One region of the Paenibacillus canaveralius genome, then DNA from elsewhere that is predicted to be linked to it. Evidence: riboswitches for the same ligand, from Rfam matches in the RefSeq annotation. Region 1 holds a riboswitch; each other region holds the start of a gene.

Evidence for each region. Region 1 has a riboswitch for cyclic di-AMP ahead of ABC395_RS02390 (hypothetical protein). Riboswitches for the same ligand answer to the same signal wherever they lie in the genome.
Region 2: linked by a shared signal. The riboswitch ahead of ABC395_RS00955 (resuscitation-promoting factor) and the one ahead of ABC395_RS02390 (hypothetical protein) in region 1 are both predicted to bind cyclic di-AMP.
Region 3: linked by a shared signal. The riboswitch ahead of ABC395_RS24515 (C40 family peptidase) and the one ahead of ABC395_RS02390 (hypothetical protein) in region 1 are both predicted to bind cyclic di-AMP.
Region 4: linked by a shared signal. The riboswitch ahead of ABC395_RS06045 (3D domain-containing protein) and the one ahead of ABC395_RS02390 (hypothetical protein) in region 1 are both predicted to bind cyclic di-AMP.

What each region holds. Positions count from the first base shown of each region.
Region 1 is NZ_JBDFMM010000001.1:531,192-535,052, reverse strand. It holds gene kdpA (potassium-transporting ATPase subunit KdpA) at 1-585, opposite strand, end outside; gene kdpF (K(+)-transporting ATPase subunit F) at 644-718, opposite strand; gene ABC395_RS02390 (hypothetical protein) at 898-1,338, opposite strand; cyclic di-AMP (ydaO/yuaA leader) riboswitch at 1,458-1,636, opposite strand; cyclic di-AMP (ydaO/yuaA leader) riboswitch at 1,745-1,938, opposite strand; gene ABC395_RS02385 (carbon starvation CstA family protein) at 2,201-3,861, shown strand, end outside.
Region 2 is NZ_JBDFMM010000001.1:213,154-217,014, forward strand. It holds gene ABC395_RS00945 (ABC transporter permease) at 1-424, opposite strand, end outside; gene ABC395_RS00950 (ABC transporter ATP-binding protein) at 421-1,164, opposite strand; cyclic di-AMP (ydaO/yuaA leader) riboswitch at 1,453-1,648, shown strand; gene ABC395_RS00955 (resuscitation-promoting factor) at 1,935-3,056, shown strand; gene rnmV (ribonuclease M5) at 3,162-3,707, shown strand; gene rsmA (16S rRNA (adenine(1518)-N(6)/adenine(1519)-N(6))-dimethyltransferase RsmA) at 3,756-3,861, shown strand, end outside.
Region 3 is NZ_JBDFMM010000001.1:5,417,164-5,421,024, forward strand. It holds gene ABC395_RS24505 (hypothetical protein) at 1-261, shown strand, start outside; gene ABC395_RS24510 (SurA N-terminal domain-containing protein) at 465-1,055, shown strand; cyclic di-AMP (ydaO/yuaA leader) riboswitch at 1,234-1,381, shown strand; gene ABC395_RS24515 (C40 family peptidase) at 1,385-1,849, shown strand; gene ABC395_RS24520 (cryptochrome/photolyase family protein) at 1,999-3,360, shown strand; gene ABC395_RS24525 (DUF1540 domain-containing protein) at 3,433-3,654, shown strand; gene ABC395_RS24530 (SRPBCC domain-containing protein) at 3,857-3,861, opposite strand, start outside.
Region 4 is NZ_JBDFMM010000001.1:1,300,221-1,304,081, forward strand. It holds gene ABC395_RS06030 (spore coat protein CotJB) at 15-281, shown strand; gene ABC395_RS06035 (manganese catalase family protein) at 359-928, shown strand; gene ABC395_RS06040 (hypothetical protein) at 1,306-1,527, shown strand; cyclic di-AMP (ydaO/yuaA leader) riboswitch at 1,791-1,981, shown strand; gene ABC395_RS06045 (3D domain-containing protein) at 1,993-2,946, shown strand; gene ABC395_RS06050 (polysaccharide deacetylase family protein) at 2,994-3,861, opposite strand, start outside.

The DNA of each region.
Region 1 (3,861 bases):
CGGCACTTTCAGGCCGACAAGCAGCAGCGTAACCACGATGGCCAGCGGCAGCAGCAGGCGCGTGTGGCCTTTTACAAAATCGGTAAAAAAGTTGCCGATGGTGTTTCCTTTGGACGTCAGTCCGCGTATAAACGCGATCGCGACCACGATTCCAGTTACGGCGGACGTGAACATCATCATCATGATGACCGCCATTTGCGAGAAATAGGACAGACCCGTTTCCCCGCTGTAGTGCTGCAGGTTCGTGTTGGTCATAAAGCTGATGATCGTATTGAAAGACAAAGTCGCTTCCATATCGTCGATCCCGTTCGGGTTAAAAGGAAGAGCGCGCTGCAGGCGCAGGATCAAATACCCGGCCGCCACAAGCACGATGTTGGTCAGCACGAGGCTGCCCGCATATTTTTTCCACGTCATGCCGTGCTCGCTGCGGATGCCCGCAAGCTTGTAAATGGGTTTCTCCAGCCAGCCGAACCATTTGTCCGTCCGGTTTTTTTCATTCGAGAAAACGTGATAAATATAAGTGCCAAGCGGCTTCACCAGCAGGCAAAGCACCGCGATTACGATTAAAATTTGCAGTATCTCCATGGATTCCGATCCTCCTCAAACAACTCCGTGCAGGGTTCTCCGGCAGCCCGCAGGCGCCTCAAAATTTTTCGGGATGAACAAGCGCGTATATCAGATACAGGAAAAGTCCTGCCGTAAAAAGCGCGATAATCATCATGAACGGCCGCCTTCCGGGCCATCCGCAACATGGTCACACCAGAGCAGAAATCCGTAAAAGATGAAATAAATGACTGCCAGCAGCAAAATCATATAAAGATCCGTCATGCGCGCCGGCTCCTTTCCTTCCTATTTATAGGGTTATTCTTTATCGTTCGCACAAATTGTTCCGCATGTTCAGCGCAAAACTTCCTCGGGCACCTGGCCCGGTGCCGCTCCAAGCAGGAAAGAGACCTGACGGGTATTCGTATGCACCACATGGTCGGCGCCGAGCGCTTTATAAATCAACCGCGGTGTGGCATTCGTTTTCACCACGTAAATCGTTCCGGTTGTCCAGCTGCGGACCATCTGAAGATACCGGCAGCAAAGCGGCAGGCTGTCTTCGAAAAGATACACGTCACCGATCGGAAGCTCCGGAACTTCCCAGGCTTCGTGGCGTACGGTATCCACCTCCACGAGATGCCGGACTCCCAGCTTCTTCATCCGCTGTCCTTCCACGGGGTTATTAACAAGCGCCGCGAAAGGTTTGCGGTAAATATTCAGCAGTTTAATAAAGTTCTCGCCGGTGACATTCGGTGCGGAAACCAACGTATAGGTTTGGATCTTTCTCTCGTCCACTTTTTATCCCTCTTTCGTGTTTTGGGCAGCAAAAAAAGAAGCCTGCGGGAAGAGGAACTCTTCACGCGGCTTCTTGACGGTCACAGCCTAAAAAAGACTATGGCCGAAGCGCGATAGCAGTCGCCTCTCTCGGTACGCTTACGAGGTTAGCTGTCGGATTCGGGCGTGAGAGTCGCCCTACCATAACGGCACGGATGCCGCTTCTGGATTCACCCCATGAGGACCGGCTTTCAAGCCTGCAAGTCCTCGTTGGTTCCCCCGTTTTCCGCTTCACACGGAAACTCAGCGATAAAAACGCATGTTCATTTTTTTGGCACATTTTTCATTTTCGGATGTTTTTGCACATAACAAAACCACAGCGAAACGAAGTCCCTGTGGTCGATGCCGATCACAAGCTTCTTCAACCCCTCCCGAACTCATGCGCTTACGAGGTTAGCTGTCGGATTCGGGCGGTGAGAGTCGCCCTACCTGATTGCCGGATCCATGGGTTCCGGCGCTTCAGGATTCACCCCTGCAGACAAGGCTCCGGCTCTCACACCGGATCAATGCTGCGATGGTTCCCCCGCTTCCCCGGATGGGGAAATTCAGCGAAAGCAAGAAACTGTTTTTTTCAATTGATGGAATGAATGTTACACCTCCGTACGTGCTTTGTAAAGATAGGGAGAGATTGGTTTTAAACCGATTTAAGCCAAAGAAAACCCCTAATGCGCTTACATTTCTTCTTTTTACGCGCTAGCTTGTTTATGCGTCGAAAATCTCACGTTTTTGAAAACGGTTTGGTCACCCGGACTCTTCTCATCCAGGAAAAACCTGCTATACTACTTGTAAACGTTACCATAATAACCAGTAAGGAGGCGTATTTATGAAAAACGGATGGAAATCAATCTTGCTCTGGGGGGTGATTTCCATTGTCGGCGCGTTCGCTTTCGGGCTTGTCGCACTTAACCGCGGGGAGACGATCAATGCCGCCTGGCTCGTCATTGCGGCCGTGAGCTGTTATGCGGTCGCCTACCGGTTCTACAGCCGGTTTCTCGCCCGCAAAGTATTCGTGCTCGATGACAACCGGAAAACACCCGCAGAGCTGAACAACGACGGCAAAGATTATGTGCCGACGAACAAATGGGTGCTGTTCGGGCACCATTTCGCGGCTATTGCCGGCGCGGGTCCTCTCGTAGGTCCCGTACTTGCCGCCCAGATGGGCTATCTGCCCGGAACGCTGTGGATCATTCTCGGCGTTATTCTGGGCGGCGCCGTCCAGGATTTCGTCATTCTTTTCGCTTCGACACGCAGAAACGGTAAATCGCTCGGCGATATGATCAAGGACGAAATCGGCAAGGTGACGGGCACGATCGCCATGCTGGGCATTCTCGGCATTATGATCATTCTTCTCGCCGTGCTGGGGCTCGTCGTCGTCAAAGCGCTGATCGGCAGCCCGTGGGGCATGTTCACGATTGCCGCCACCATACCGATCGCACTACTGATGGGCGTGTATATGCGCTACATACGGCCAGGCCGTGTCGGGGAAGCTTCCCTTATCGGCGTGGTTCTGCTGATTCTGTCCCTCATCGGAGGCAAGTTCGTCGCCGAGAGCGCATCGCTGGCGCCGCTCTTCTCGTTCAGCGGCGAAACCATCGCTCTGATGATGATCGCCTACGGCTTCTTCGCTTCCGTCATGCCGGTCTGGCTGCTTCTCGCTCCCCGCGACTATCTCAGCACGTTCCTGAAAGTCGGAACGATCATCGGACTCGCGCTCGGCATCATTTTCGTCCTGCCGGATCTGTCCATGCCGGCCACGACCCGGTTTATCGACGGAACCGGCCCCGTCTTCGCCGGGAACTTGTTCCCGTTCCTGTTTATTACCATCGCCTGCGGCTCCGTGTCGGGCTTCCACGCGCTGATTTCGTCCGGCACGACGCCCAAAATGCTGGAACGCGAATCCCACGCGCGTCCGATCGGCTACGGTGCGATGCTGGTCGAATCGTTCGTCGCCATCATGGCGCTGATCGCCGCCTGCATCATCACGCCCGGCACTTACTTCGCGATTAACTCGTCCGCGGCGGCGCTGGGCGGTACCGATGTGGCGACCGCCGCGGCGACCATCACGAACTGGGGCTTCACCATTACGCCGGAGCAGCTGACCACGCTGTCCAAGGATATCGGCGAGAGTACCATCCTCTCGCGGACGGGCGGCGCGCCTACCTTCGCCATCGGCATGGCGCAGATCTTGTCCGGCGTGATCGGCGGCAAAACGATGATGGCGTTCTGGTATCATTTCGCCATCCTGTTCGAAGCCTTGTTCATCCTGACGACGATCGACGCGGGCACCCGGGTGGGCCGTTTCCTTATCCAGGATCTGCTGGGTTATGCCAGCAAGTCGCTGGGGGATACCCGGTCCACGGTCGGCAACCTTATCGCTACGGCTCTCTGTGTGGCGGGCTGGGGTTATTTCCTCTATCAAGGCGTTGTGGACCCGCTGGGGGGCATCAACTCCTTGTGGGCGCTCTTCGGCATCGCCAACCAGAT
Region 2 (3,861 bases), 320 kb from region 1:
CCGTGCAGTGTTTGTACAAAGGCCAAGCAATCAGCATCAGGACAATGGAGCGTGCGGCCTGGATTCCCAAACTGTAGCGGAAAGCCGCCCGGAAGAACACATTCATAACGGGTTCCAGAGGCAGCAGAAATACCCGGTCCGCATTCTTTAGAAGGGTTCGCACCGAGCCGGCCGCAAGAGCCGGAACGAGGAGGAGCAGAACAATCCAAATGTAGGGAAAAGATGTCGGAAGCTGCTGAAGGATTTTTGCATAATAATAGGAAGAAACGATAAAAATCAGGAAAAGAAAACCGAAAAACTGGCTTCTTGCGACATAAGCCCAGTAGCGGGACGTTTCCTGCCGGTAATGGTCGAATCTGCGCTTCCACAGCTGGCGGACAGCCCCGGCCGTGCCCGCTCTGTGAACGGCTGCTTCCTGGTTCATGCCGGATTCCTCCGCACCAGCTCATAGAACAGCTCGTCCAGCGTCGCATCGGACAGCCCGGTCTGTTGTCTCAATTCCTCCAGCGTGCCTTGGGCAAGAATTCTCCCCTGATGGAGAACGACGAACCGGTCGCAGTATCTTTCGATCGTGGCCAGGATGTGGGAACAGATCAGGAAGCTTGCGCCTCTGCTCTTGAAATCCGCCATAATGTCGAGAAGAGAACGCATCGCCAGCGGGTCAAGACCGAGGAACGGCTCGTCAATGACATAAAGCGCGGGCTCGACAAGAAACGCATTCATGATCATGACTTTCTGCTTCATCCCTTTGGAGAGCTGGCCCGGGAAGCTTTTGCGCTTGGGCTCCATCTGGAACTCGCTCATCAGGCGGCCGGCACGTTCCTTGAACGCTTCCTTCGGAATATCGTAAGCCATCGCCGTCAGTTCCAAATGCTCTTCAATCGTCAGATCGTCGTACAATTCGGGAGACTCCGGGACGAAAGAATACGACGACCGGTAGCCGAGAGGATCTTCCTCCAAGGTCCGGTTGCGGATGCGGACACTGCCTTCCTGGGGCTTCAGAAGTCCGAGGATGTGTTTGATGGTCGTGCTTTTCCCTGCTCCGTTGAGTCCGATCAGACCGACCATTTCACCTTGTCCGACTGTAATTTCGAGATCGCGCAGAATCGGTTTTCCGGGTAAATAGCCTCCGCTGAGACGGGAAATGTGAAGAATTGGATCCATGCCTTCACCTGCTTTTCTTCAATCGGTTATTGCGGCTTCGGGCCTTTTCGGGCGGTTTGCCGTATCTTTTATTATAGTCAAAAAATGCCTGGAAGCCCAATCCCCAAGCGGAACGGCGGAAATGGGGAAAACTAGAAGCGAGATAACGGGAGAAAAAAGGAGAACGACTGCAAGATAATTAGATAAATGCCGTTGGTTTGGTTAAATTTGCTTATTTTTAAGGAATATGACCCCTTTACAGGTTGGATATTTGAGCGTAATATACTTTCATGATAACTTAATAAACGCCAAGTTTTAACGCTGAGTTTCCGTAAAAGGAAAACGGGGGAACCGCTGTCAAGGTCGGCACAGCTTTTGAGCCGATACAACAGGAAACAATTTGGGGTGAATCTCAATGGCAGGTGCAGGCAGCACCGCCGGCGAGTAGGGCAGCTCCCACGGCCCGAATCCGTCAGCTAACCTCGTAAGCGTACCGGGAGAGATAACCAACTGTCGTGTCATTCTGTTTAGTCGCGCTCACACACAGGCCACCGGGAAGCTTTCTATTTCCGATGGCCTTTTTTGTTCCATATCGGACGGGTATTCGACCCGCATACAGGTAAACATCAAGCGGAGGTGATGCAGACCCCGTAAAGACTGAGAGCAACCGGTCAGCCGGCGGGAAAGAAGCCAATTGCAAGGGTTCCGTTAGGAACCGCCAAATAAACCTAAGTCGCGTCCAAATCATCATGCGTATCACAGAGGCGAGGCTTTGAAGGAGGACCGAAGAAGTGGGCAATATCTCGCAACCAGAGACCCATGTTAAGCGATCATCCAGCATGTCCTTCGCATTGCGATGGAAGCATGAAAACTTGCGTATGATCATCCTTGCAGCTATCATTTCATTCGCTTTGACTTTCATGTTTTTGGTGTTGTTATACGGTACGGCTGGTAAGAGCGTATCATTGGTGGTAAACGGACGAGAAACCGTTGTGGAAACAAGACAATGGGTCCTGCAGCGCCTACTGGATGAACAAGCCATTACAATCGGTGAGCACGATCAGGTATCTATGCCGCTGGACGGCAAGATTCAAGACGGTCAGAAGATTGTCATCGATCATGCATCACCCGTGCAGCTAACTGCCGACGGGCAGACACAAACGGTGCACACCACTGCGAAAACGGTAGATAGAGTTCTGCAAGATTTAAATATTTCGCTGGGTGAGCACGACAAAGTGACTCCGGCCAAAGACACGGTGCTTTCAGCCAATGCGGCTATCGAAGTTGTCCGGGTGAAGAAAGAAACGGAAGAAATTTCGGAGCCGATCGCTTTCAGTGTGGTCAAGAAATCCGATGAAGATCTGCTGAAAGGCAAGGAGCAGGTCGTACAGGAGGGCCAGGAAGGCGTATTGGTCAAAAAGAAAGAGAAGATTTTCGAAAACGGAAAACTCGTATCCGAGCAGGTTATCGATCAAGCAGTCAAAAACGCCAGTGTGGATAAGATTGTGGCTGTAGGCACAAAAAATCCGGTCGTTACGGTGGCAGCCGCATCCGAACCGGTTAAGCCTAAGCAGGTAACTAAAGCAGGTACCAACATAGACGCGAAGAAAATATTAAAGAACGTTACCTTGACCGCTTACTCTTCCCAAGAGCCGGGCGTCGGTAACCGGACGGCCAGCGGAACCAAACCCGTACAGGGCCAAACGATTGCCGTGGATCCATCCGTCGTGCCGTTAGGCTGGTGGGTGTACATTGAAGGAATCGGATACCGCCGTGCGGAAGATACGGGCGGTGCCATTAAAAACCAGAAAATGGACGTTTATTTCGACAGCATGAGTTATGCGAAGACTTTCGGTGTGAAACGGGGATATACCGTTTATGTCATCGGCCCGAATAAACCGACACAAGATTAGGATAACATGTTACCTGTAACGAAGATTTACAAACCGGTAACAAACCGTATGCAAAAAGAAGAGGGATGCCCTCTTCTTTTTGTGCGCTTAAGAGAGGATAAGAACATGATCAAAGAAATCATTGTTGTCGAAGGAAAAGACGATACAACCGCCATCAAGCGGGCGGTCGAAGCGGATACGATCGAAACCGGGGGATCGGCAATCAACCGGGCGATTCTGGATCGTATCCGGCTGGCCCAGGAACGAAGAGGGGTAATTGTCTTTACGGATCCGGACCATGCGGGCGAACGCATCCGTAAAATCATTTCGGGCAAGGTTCCCGGCTGCAAGCACGCTTTTCTCCCCCAGGAACTTGCGGAGAAGCGCGGCGACATCGGAGTGGAGAACGCGACGCCTGAGGCCATAAGATCGGCCCTGGCCAACGTGAAGACTGAGTATGAAGGCGCCGTATCATTGTTAACCTGGGAAGATTTGATTGCGGCGGGCCTTATTGTTCACCCCGATGCCGCGGCCAGAAGGCTCGAAGTAGGAAAAAAGCTCGGAATCGGGTATTGTAATGGTAAGCAGTTTTACAAGCGCTGCGCCGCTTTTCAAATTTCCCGGGAAGAGTTCGAGGCTGCCGTTGAGCAGCTGGACCGTCCGGAGCAATAATTTACGCAGAGGCGGCTTCCGTCAGGAACGGAAGCTTGGAGGATGACTATGAACTCAAATGGACAAGGCGGCGGCCCGTTCTTTGCTTCTGAAGATGTGGCAACGCCCAAACGCACCAAAGATATTCTAAACCGGCACAATCTCGTGCTCAAAA
Region 3 (3,861 bases), 4.9 Mb from region 1:
TTCGGCCGGGCTTCCGAGGATCGACGGGGACTTCTTGCGGTACTTCCGGTCGTGCTCCGCCAAGGCTTACGAATCACGTGCAATGCCCTGCTGCTCATTCTGCTCGGCTTCCTTCTTGCCATCGCGGCAACTACCGCATCCTATGTATGGGCCGGTCTGACTGCTCTCATCATTCATCAGATTTATCCCTTGGTCCGTACTTTCGTCAAAATGTGGTCCATCGCGGCGCAGCGCGAAATTTGGGAAAGCTACCGGTCCTAGGACGCCGGCTTTTCTGCCCGTAAACCCGGCGGCAAGGCAGATCAGTCCTGCTCACAGGCCGCACTTCTTAACCGTTCTCTTTCCGGATTATTCCGGCGCGATACCCGTCTCCCCCTGCCGTTCACGGCCAGGGGGTTTTTAGTTTCCATTTGCGTGTATTTCAGCTATCATGGAAAGATAGAAGATAAAAGGAGGCATTACCGATGATATCCCCACGGACAAGCACCGTCGTGGCGGCAGTAATTGGCCTTTGTGTCGCCGCCGGGTCGTTCTTATACGGACAGTCCGACGTTAAAGCCAAAGAGGTTGTGGCGATCGGTCACGACGTCCGCATTTCCAACCAGGCATTCGACAAAATGAAAGCCGAAGTCGATCTGGCCTTTCAAATGCAGGGCGCCCAAAACACGTTGACCAACGATCAGCTTCTCGATCTGATGCTAAAGGACGAGCTCTTCGTCCGTTACGGCCAGAAACGCGGAGTTAAAGTCAAGGAGGCCGAAGTAAAGCAGGCTATCGACCAGCAGCGCAAAGCGCTGGAAGCGGCCGGTCCCGAAGCGGCTCAGTTGAAGGAAATGCTCTACAAAAGCGCCGGCTTGACCGAAGCGACCTACTGGACCGATCCCAAAACCGTCAACCAGTACGCCAAATATCTCCTCCAGCAAAAGACGATCGAATTTCTCGTCAAAAAAGGCGAGCTGAAAACGCAGGAAGACCTCAACGCCCTGCAGGAAAAACTGCTTGCCGAAACGAAACCCGGACTGCGCGTGAAGTTTCCGGATCAGCCGAAGACTTAGATCGCCTCTGAGCTGAAAGACATGGAAAACCCGCCCTTTTTATAGAAGAAGGCGGGTTTTTTGATCTACTTTTTCCCCTGAAATCCGACTAAATAACTGCTTTTGAAAATTTTTTGTAACTATTTTTAGTTTTTTGGAAGGAATTTCTGGACCTATGGCGAATATTTAGTGTCGGAACAGAAAAAGATTGCCGAATTTCTTCTTAGACGAAAAGGAAGAGAACGGGGGATCCACTCTGGGTGAATTGATCTTGCAACAAAGGGATCATAGGGGACACCTTCTACCGAACCCTCCAGCTAACCTCGTAGGCACAGGAAGGAGCAACACAGTTGAAGAAAGTCTTGTTGTTTGTTTTGAGCTTGACCCTGTTTTTGAGTGTGGAAATCGGCAGCGCATCCGCGAAGTCGACGCTCAGCTCCACGATTGACGGATTGGTAGGGACGCCTTACAAGTATTCGGGCACCTCGACCAGCGGTTTTGATTGCTCGGGCTTCACGTCCTACGTATTCGACCGGTTCGGCGTTGATCTGGCACGCACTTCAAAAGCACAGAACGGCCAAGGATCCTCGGTTGCGAAAAGCGATCTGAGACCGGGTGACCTTGTATTCTTTAACACCGACGGAAAAGGCATCTCCCATGTAGGTATTTACATCGGGAACAATAAATTCGCCCACTCCGCAACGAACAAAGGTGTTACAAAGAGTGACTTGAGCGAATCTTACTATGCGAAACGATACGTTTCTGCACGCCGCGTTATCGGCGATGACCTTTTTAACAAGATCACTGCAGACTAGTAAGACGCACTCGTAATGGAACGCAGCATATACCCGAGAGGGAGCCCCGTAATCCAGGTTGCCGCCTGGCTTGCCGGGCTTCTTTTCATTTGTGGACGATTTCCTGTTACTATGAAGTTAGACGAAAAAGCAAGGAGCGTCCCTTCATTATGATCCTTTTTATTCATCGCAAAGATCTGCGGGTTGATGACATGACGGCATTCGATTATATTCACAGCTTGGGACGGCCGAGCCTGCACATTCTCATTCTGGACCCTTTCCTGCTGCGCGGCGGCCGGGAACGGGAACACAGCGGAGTCAACTTCCTCCGTCACGTCTCCAGGCTCATACGCGAATACCGGAAAGCGGGTGCGCATCTGGAAGTGCTTGCCGGTGAGCCGCATGCTGTAGTCGACCGACTGATGGCCGAGCTTCCGATTGAAGAAATCGTGCTGCACGGCGACGTTACGCCCTATGCTTTAGTACGCGACCGCAAACTGAAGGTTTCAGCTTCCGCCCGCGGCGTTCCGGTTACTACGCTGATCGACCACACTCTCGCCGATTTCGGGGATTTCCAGCAGTTCGCGGAACGTCGTACTCCTTACCAGGTTTTTACCCCTTTTTATAAAAAATGGAACGCTTACATGCATCTTTTTTTCCGGCCGTCTTCGCCCGTCACCGTGCGCGACTTGCAGACACGGCCGCTGCCGGACCGCGAAGCCTGGTCCGCCCGGTTTCCGCTTCCGCTGGACCCGGAAGCGGCAGGCACGGCGCCTGATCCCGCTCAGACTCTGAGCGGTTTTCTCGAAGGAGGTCTCCGCGCTTATGAAGCGCAAAGAGACCGGTACGCCTTCGAGACGACCAGCGGGATCAGCCGCCACCTGAACACCGGCGCGCTCTCGGTGCGCCGGGCGTATGAAGCCGCTCTCGGAAGCGAGCGGCACGAAGCCTGGACGCGCCAGTTGGCATGGCGCGACTTCTACCTGTACCAGGCCGTCTATAACCCGGATTTCTTCGTCTACGAGAAGAAATTCGATTTCTCCGGCCTGGAGGACACGTTCTTCGAGCGGTGGTGCCGGGGGCAGACCGGCATTCCGGTCGTGGATGCGGCCATGGCGGAGCTGAACGCCACGGGGCATATGCCGAACCGGCTGCCAATGGTGACGGCCATGTTCCTGACCAAGAACCTGCGCTGCCCCTTCACGCTGGGTGAACGGTATTTCCGGCGCAAGCTCGCCGATTACGACAACGTGCTCAACCGGGGCGGCTGGCTGTGGAGCGCTTCGCTCGGCTTCGACGCTTCTCCGTACTTCCGCGTTATGAACCCGGTCACGCAGTCGGAGACGCATGATCCGACGGGAATGTACATCCGGCGGTGGCTTCCCCATCTCGCTCATCTGAGCGATAAGGAGATTCACAAGACGCAGGCGGACGCGATCGTCGATCTGAAGAGCTCCCGCGCCGCAGCGATCGAGATCTACAAGCGTATGCTGGCCGAGGCTAAACCTGACTCCGGATCGGGTCCCGACTGATTTTCCCCCGGACGGCCTTCCCCCTGTTTAAAGCTCCGTTCTTCGGGTAAATAGAAGTACGAGGTGATAAACATGGAAAATCCAATGGTGAAATGCAGCATTGCCAACTGCGAATACTGGGAGCAGGGCAATAACTGCAGCGCGGAAGTTATTATGATCGAAGTAAACGCTCATTCGAACAAACCGCAACCGCAGGAGCGGGACGGTCTGCCTTACGATTCCGGACATCAGGATTCCGCCGAGGGCATCACCGACACCTGCTGTCAAACTTTCGAGGAACGTCATCATCACTAATTCAATCGAACTTTTCATTAAAAAATGAAAATGCCGACAGCAGGGGAACCTTACCGCTCCCCTGCTGTCGGCTTACAAAAATAATCCCGCCGGATGGCGGGAGTTTAAAGCCGGGCAGGTTATATCCTGTCCGGCTTTTTCCTGTATAATACTCCGTTCTCCTATGCAGGATCGTTCTTACGGAGCTCAGCCTTTCTACGCTTTACC
Region 4 (3,861 bases), 770 kb from region 1:
GGGGAGCGAACACTATGCAAAAACAGCTGGATGACAATTATTACCGGCTTCTGCACGATCTGCAAGCGGCCGATTTCGTACTGGTCGAACTGACCTTGTACTTGGATACCCATCCCGAAGATAGGAACGCTTTGCAGCAGTTCAATGAATTTTCCCAAAAACGGAAACAAATCGCGCTGGAATACGAGCGTCTGTATGGACCGCTTCTTCAGTACGGGCAAAATGCCCTGCCGCAGCAAACCTGGGAATGGGCCGAAGCTCCCTGGCCGTGGCAGGTGTAACGTGTGCGGAGGGAACTGCAGGTATGGCCTGGCCGGAAGATTTAGCACGGATGTGCTCAAGGAGATGAGGGATTCCAATGTGGATTTACGAGAAAAAACTGCAGTATCCGGTTCGTGTAAGCAAATGCGATCCGCACATGGCCAAACTTCTGATGGAGCAGTACGGGGGTGCGGACGGGGAGCTGTCTGCCGCGCTGCGCTACTTGAACCAGCGTTACACCATTCCGGGCAAAGTGATCGGGGTACTGAATGATATCGGGACCGAAGAATTCGCTCACCTTGAAATGATTGCCACGATGATCTACAAGCTGACGAAAGATGCGACTCCCGAACAGCTTAAAGCGGCGGGATTGGGCGAGTATTACGTCAATCACGATTCCGCTTTGTATTACCAAAACGCGTCGGGTGTGCCGTGGACGGCGTCTTACATTCAAGCGAAGGGCGATCCGATCGCCGACCTGTATGAAGATATCGCGGCGGAAGAAAAGGCCCGCGCCACCTATCAGTGGCTCATTGATCTGACGGATGACGTCGATCTTCAGGATGGCCTGAAATTTCTGCGCGAACGGGAAGTCGTCCACTCGATGCGATTCCGCGAAGCGGTGGAAATACTTAAAGACGAAAGGGCCGCCCAGAAAATTTTCTAGCGGACCGGGCAAAAAGACGGGGAAACCCGTCTTTTTTCAGGAATTTTACGGGAGTTTGGTACGCGGATTTTCGAGTGATATGGAAAAATTGAATAAGATTACTAAATTTACCGGAACATTTCCCCTGCTGAAGGTGTCTTACTTATATATAAGTGACATATAAACCGATCTTTTTAAACGATGATACTGTCTCAGAGCCGGTTATTAGAAGAAGAAAATAGGCAAGAATTATGTCGCACCTACGAAAAATCGTAAAAAATTCGTCTGTTTTCCGGAATAAAATACCACATTTTACCTATAAGTATGATAAACTGGAATAAGTTATTTAGTAATTAGGAATCAAACCTAGATTTTGGAAGTATGAGGAGGCTGCTATTATGGGGATCACTTTAAGTCTGCTGATCGGCATGCTAGTTCTATTAGCGGCATCATTAGGACTGCGAAAACCGAAAGAATTCGACCGGTCCGATAACGTGCCGTTTCGTCCTTTCGATGATATTTACGAAGGGAAAAGGAGTCCGACTGTGGAATCGGCACAAAGCAAAGCAGTCATAAAAATAGAAGAAAAACCGAGAGAGAACAAACGAATCGCCAAATAAATTTCCTCTGGTGGGATGAATTACCTGCCGGAAAGGTGAATAAACGGCGTCTTTTCTGAGAAACTGATGAGAATTACATAAGGGTATGATGAGTAAGGCGTTAATTTTGCGCTCTGCGTTATTGCAAGTGTTAAAGGCAAGAAAGGTATCGATAGGCTTGTTGGAACAGCTTATTGCTCCGGATTAATCGGCGGATTAAAAAAATGAAAAATGTGTTTTTTGCCAATTTGTGTGTGTTTGTTTCTAAAGATGTATGTGATAGCTTGTGTAGAGAGCCGAAACTTCTTCCTTTTCCCGGATTTTCCAGGAGGGGGATGAGGTGCGGGGGATGATTCATTTCGGAACCGTACTTGTATGACGCGGCGTCCGATAGGGGTGAATCGCTGGCAGCAGCGTGGGCGACTTCTCAGTCCGAACCCGACAACTAACCTCGTAGGCAATACCGAGAAGGAGCGTACATCAACTATGGCTTTAAAGCATCATTGGAAAAAAACTTGCGCTACTCTGCTGCTGGGTGCAGTGGTGGCGGTCTCTTCCGCATTCCAGTCCCAGGCGGCTGAAACGGAAGCGGCTAAAAACGACGGCCTGTTGTATTGGAAACTGGCCAAATCTTATCAGGAACTTGCAGTCGGTCTTACCGATACCGGCGGACAAGCAGCCGATTCGGAACTTCCCCAACCCTTCCTGACACCGGAAAATCAAATTCTAGTATTATCCGAACCGAATTCCATGTGGAATTTCGCTTCCCAAATGAGTATGGACGTTCTTGATCTTTTATCGTTGAATCCTGAGGCGGATCCGCTGAATCTGCCGGCAGGAAGCGAGCTCAAAATTGCGGGTGAAGCCGCCCCCGAACAGCTAAAAGCTTTAAATGCGACGGTAAAAAAACCGCCGCAAGCTCAGCTTGCATCAGCCGTGCCAAGCCGGACGGACGCCATAAAACCTTCGGAGGCACTCCAAAAGAACGGCAAGCCGCAGGCTTCCGAGCCAAAGAAATCTACAGAGAAGAAAGCCGTTAAGAAGCCGGCCGCCAAAGCCGCATCGGCTGCCGCAAAATCAGGCCAGACGCTGACAACGGCTGCGGGCAAGCAGGTACAATACAAAAAAGTGCTGAACATCAAGGCATCCGCTTATTCCGCGGACCCGAGCGAGAACGGCGGATATGCCGGAATCGATTACTACGGCAACAAACTGACCGTCGGTACGATCGCGGTTGATCCGAAAGTGATTCCTCTGGGCTCCACCGTCTATGTGACGGGTTACGCTTTCCCGGGTCTTCCGGCCAAGGGGATGATCGCCAAAGCGACGGATATCGGCGGCGCGATCAAAGGCAGCCGGATCGATATTTTTGTTCCGGGTTCCAAAGAGAAAGTAAATAACTTTGGCTACCAAAGTGTGAAAGTATACATTCTTAAATAACAGAGCCGAAAAGAAGGCGGGAGCGGATGCTCCCGTCTTTTTGCGCGTTAAAGATCTTTCGATATTCCCATCAGATCCGGAACCGTGACCAGTTTATAGCCGCTCGATTTCAAGGAACGGATCAGATCGGGGAGGGCCGAAACCGTACCGCTGAGATCGTGCTTGTCGTTTCCTCCCGCGCTGTGCTGCAGAATGATCGAACCGGCCCGGGCATTATCCACGATGTTATGATACACCTGCTTGCCCGACAATCCCTTCCAGTCCAGGGAATCCACGTCCCAGTTTATTACCAGCAGGCGGTGGTCAGACATCCAGCGAACCTGCTCTTCATTGATGGCTCCGTAAGGAGGCCGCACCAGCCGCGGCGTATAGCCGGCCAACTGTTTGATAATGTCTTGGGTGCGCATAATTTGCGAAGAAAACTCCGAGGCGGTCAGTTTGGGCATAAAAGGATGACTGTACGAGTGGTTTCCCACAACATGTCCTTCCCGTACCATCCGGCCGATCATCTCGGGGTGTGCCCGAGCACGGCTCCCGATTACAAAGAAAGTAGCTTTTACTTGATTCTTTTTCAAAATATCCAGCACTTGCGGCGTGTATTTGAGATCGGGCCCGTCATCGAACGTGAGCGCGATTTTTTTTCCTTGGGAAGTTCCTCTCATCCGGAAAACCGTCGGGTATTTATGATGAATCTCGGCTAAACTCAGCTTGCGCTGCTCCGATTTCCGGAGAGTACCCGTCTGATGATGTTTTTGGACGGGGACGTCTTTCTTTTTCGGCTCCGGTGTGGGAGCGGCTGTTTTTTTAACTTTTTTAGCCGGTAAAGAAGGTAAAAGGAGCGGCACCGCAGGTAATGCCTGTGGAGCGGCAGATTTTTTTTCCTTTATCGCCGGAGTTTTAACGGACGGTTTTTTA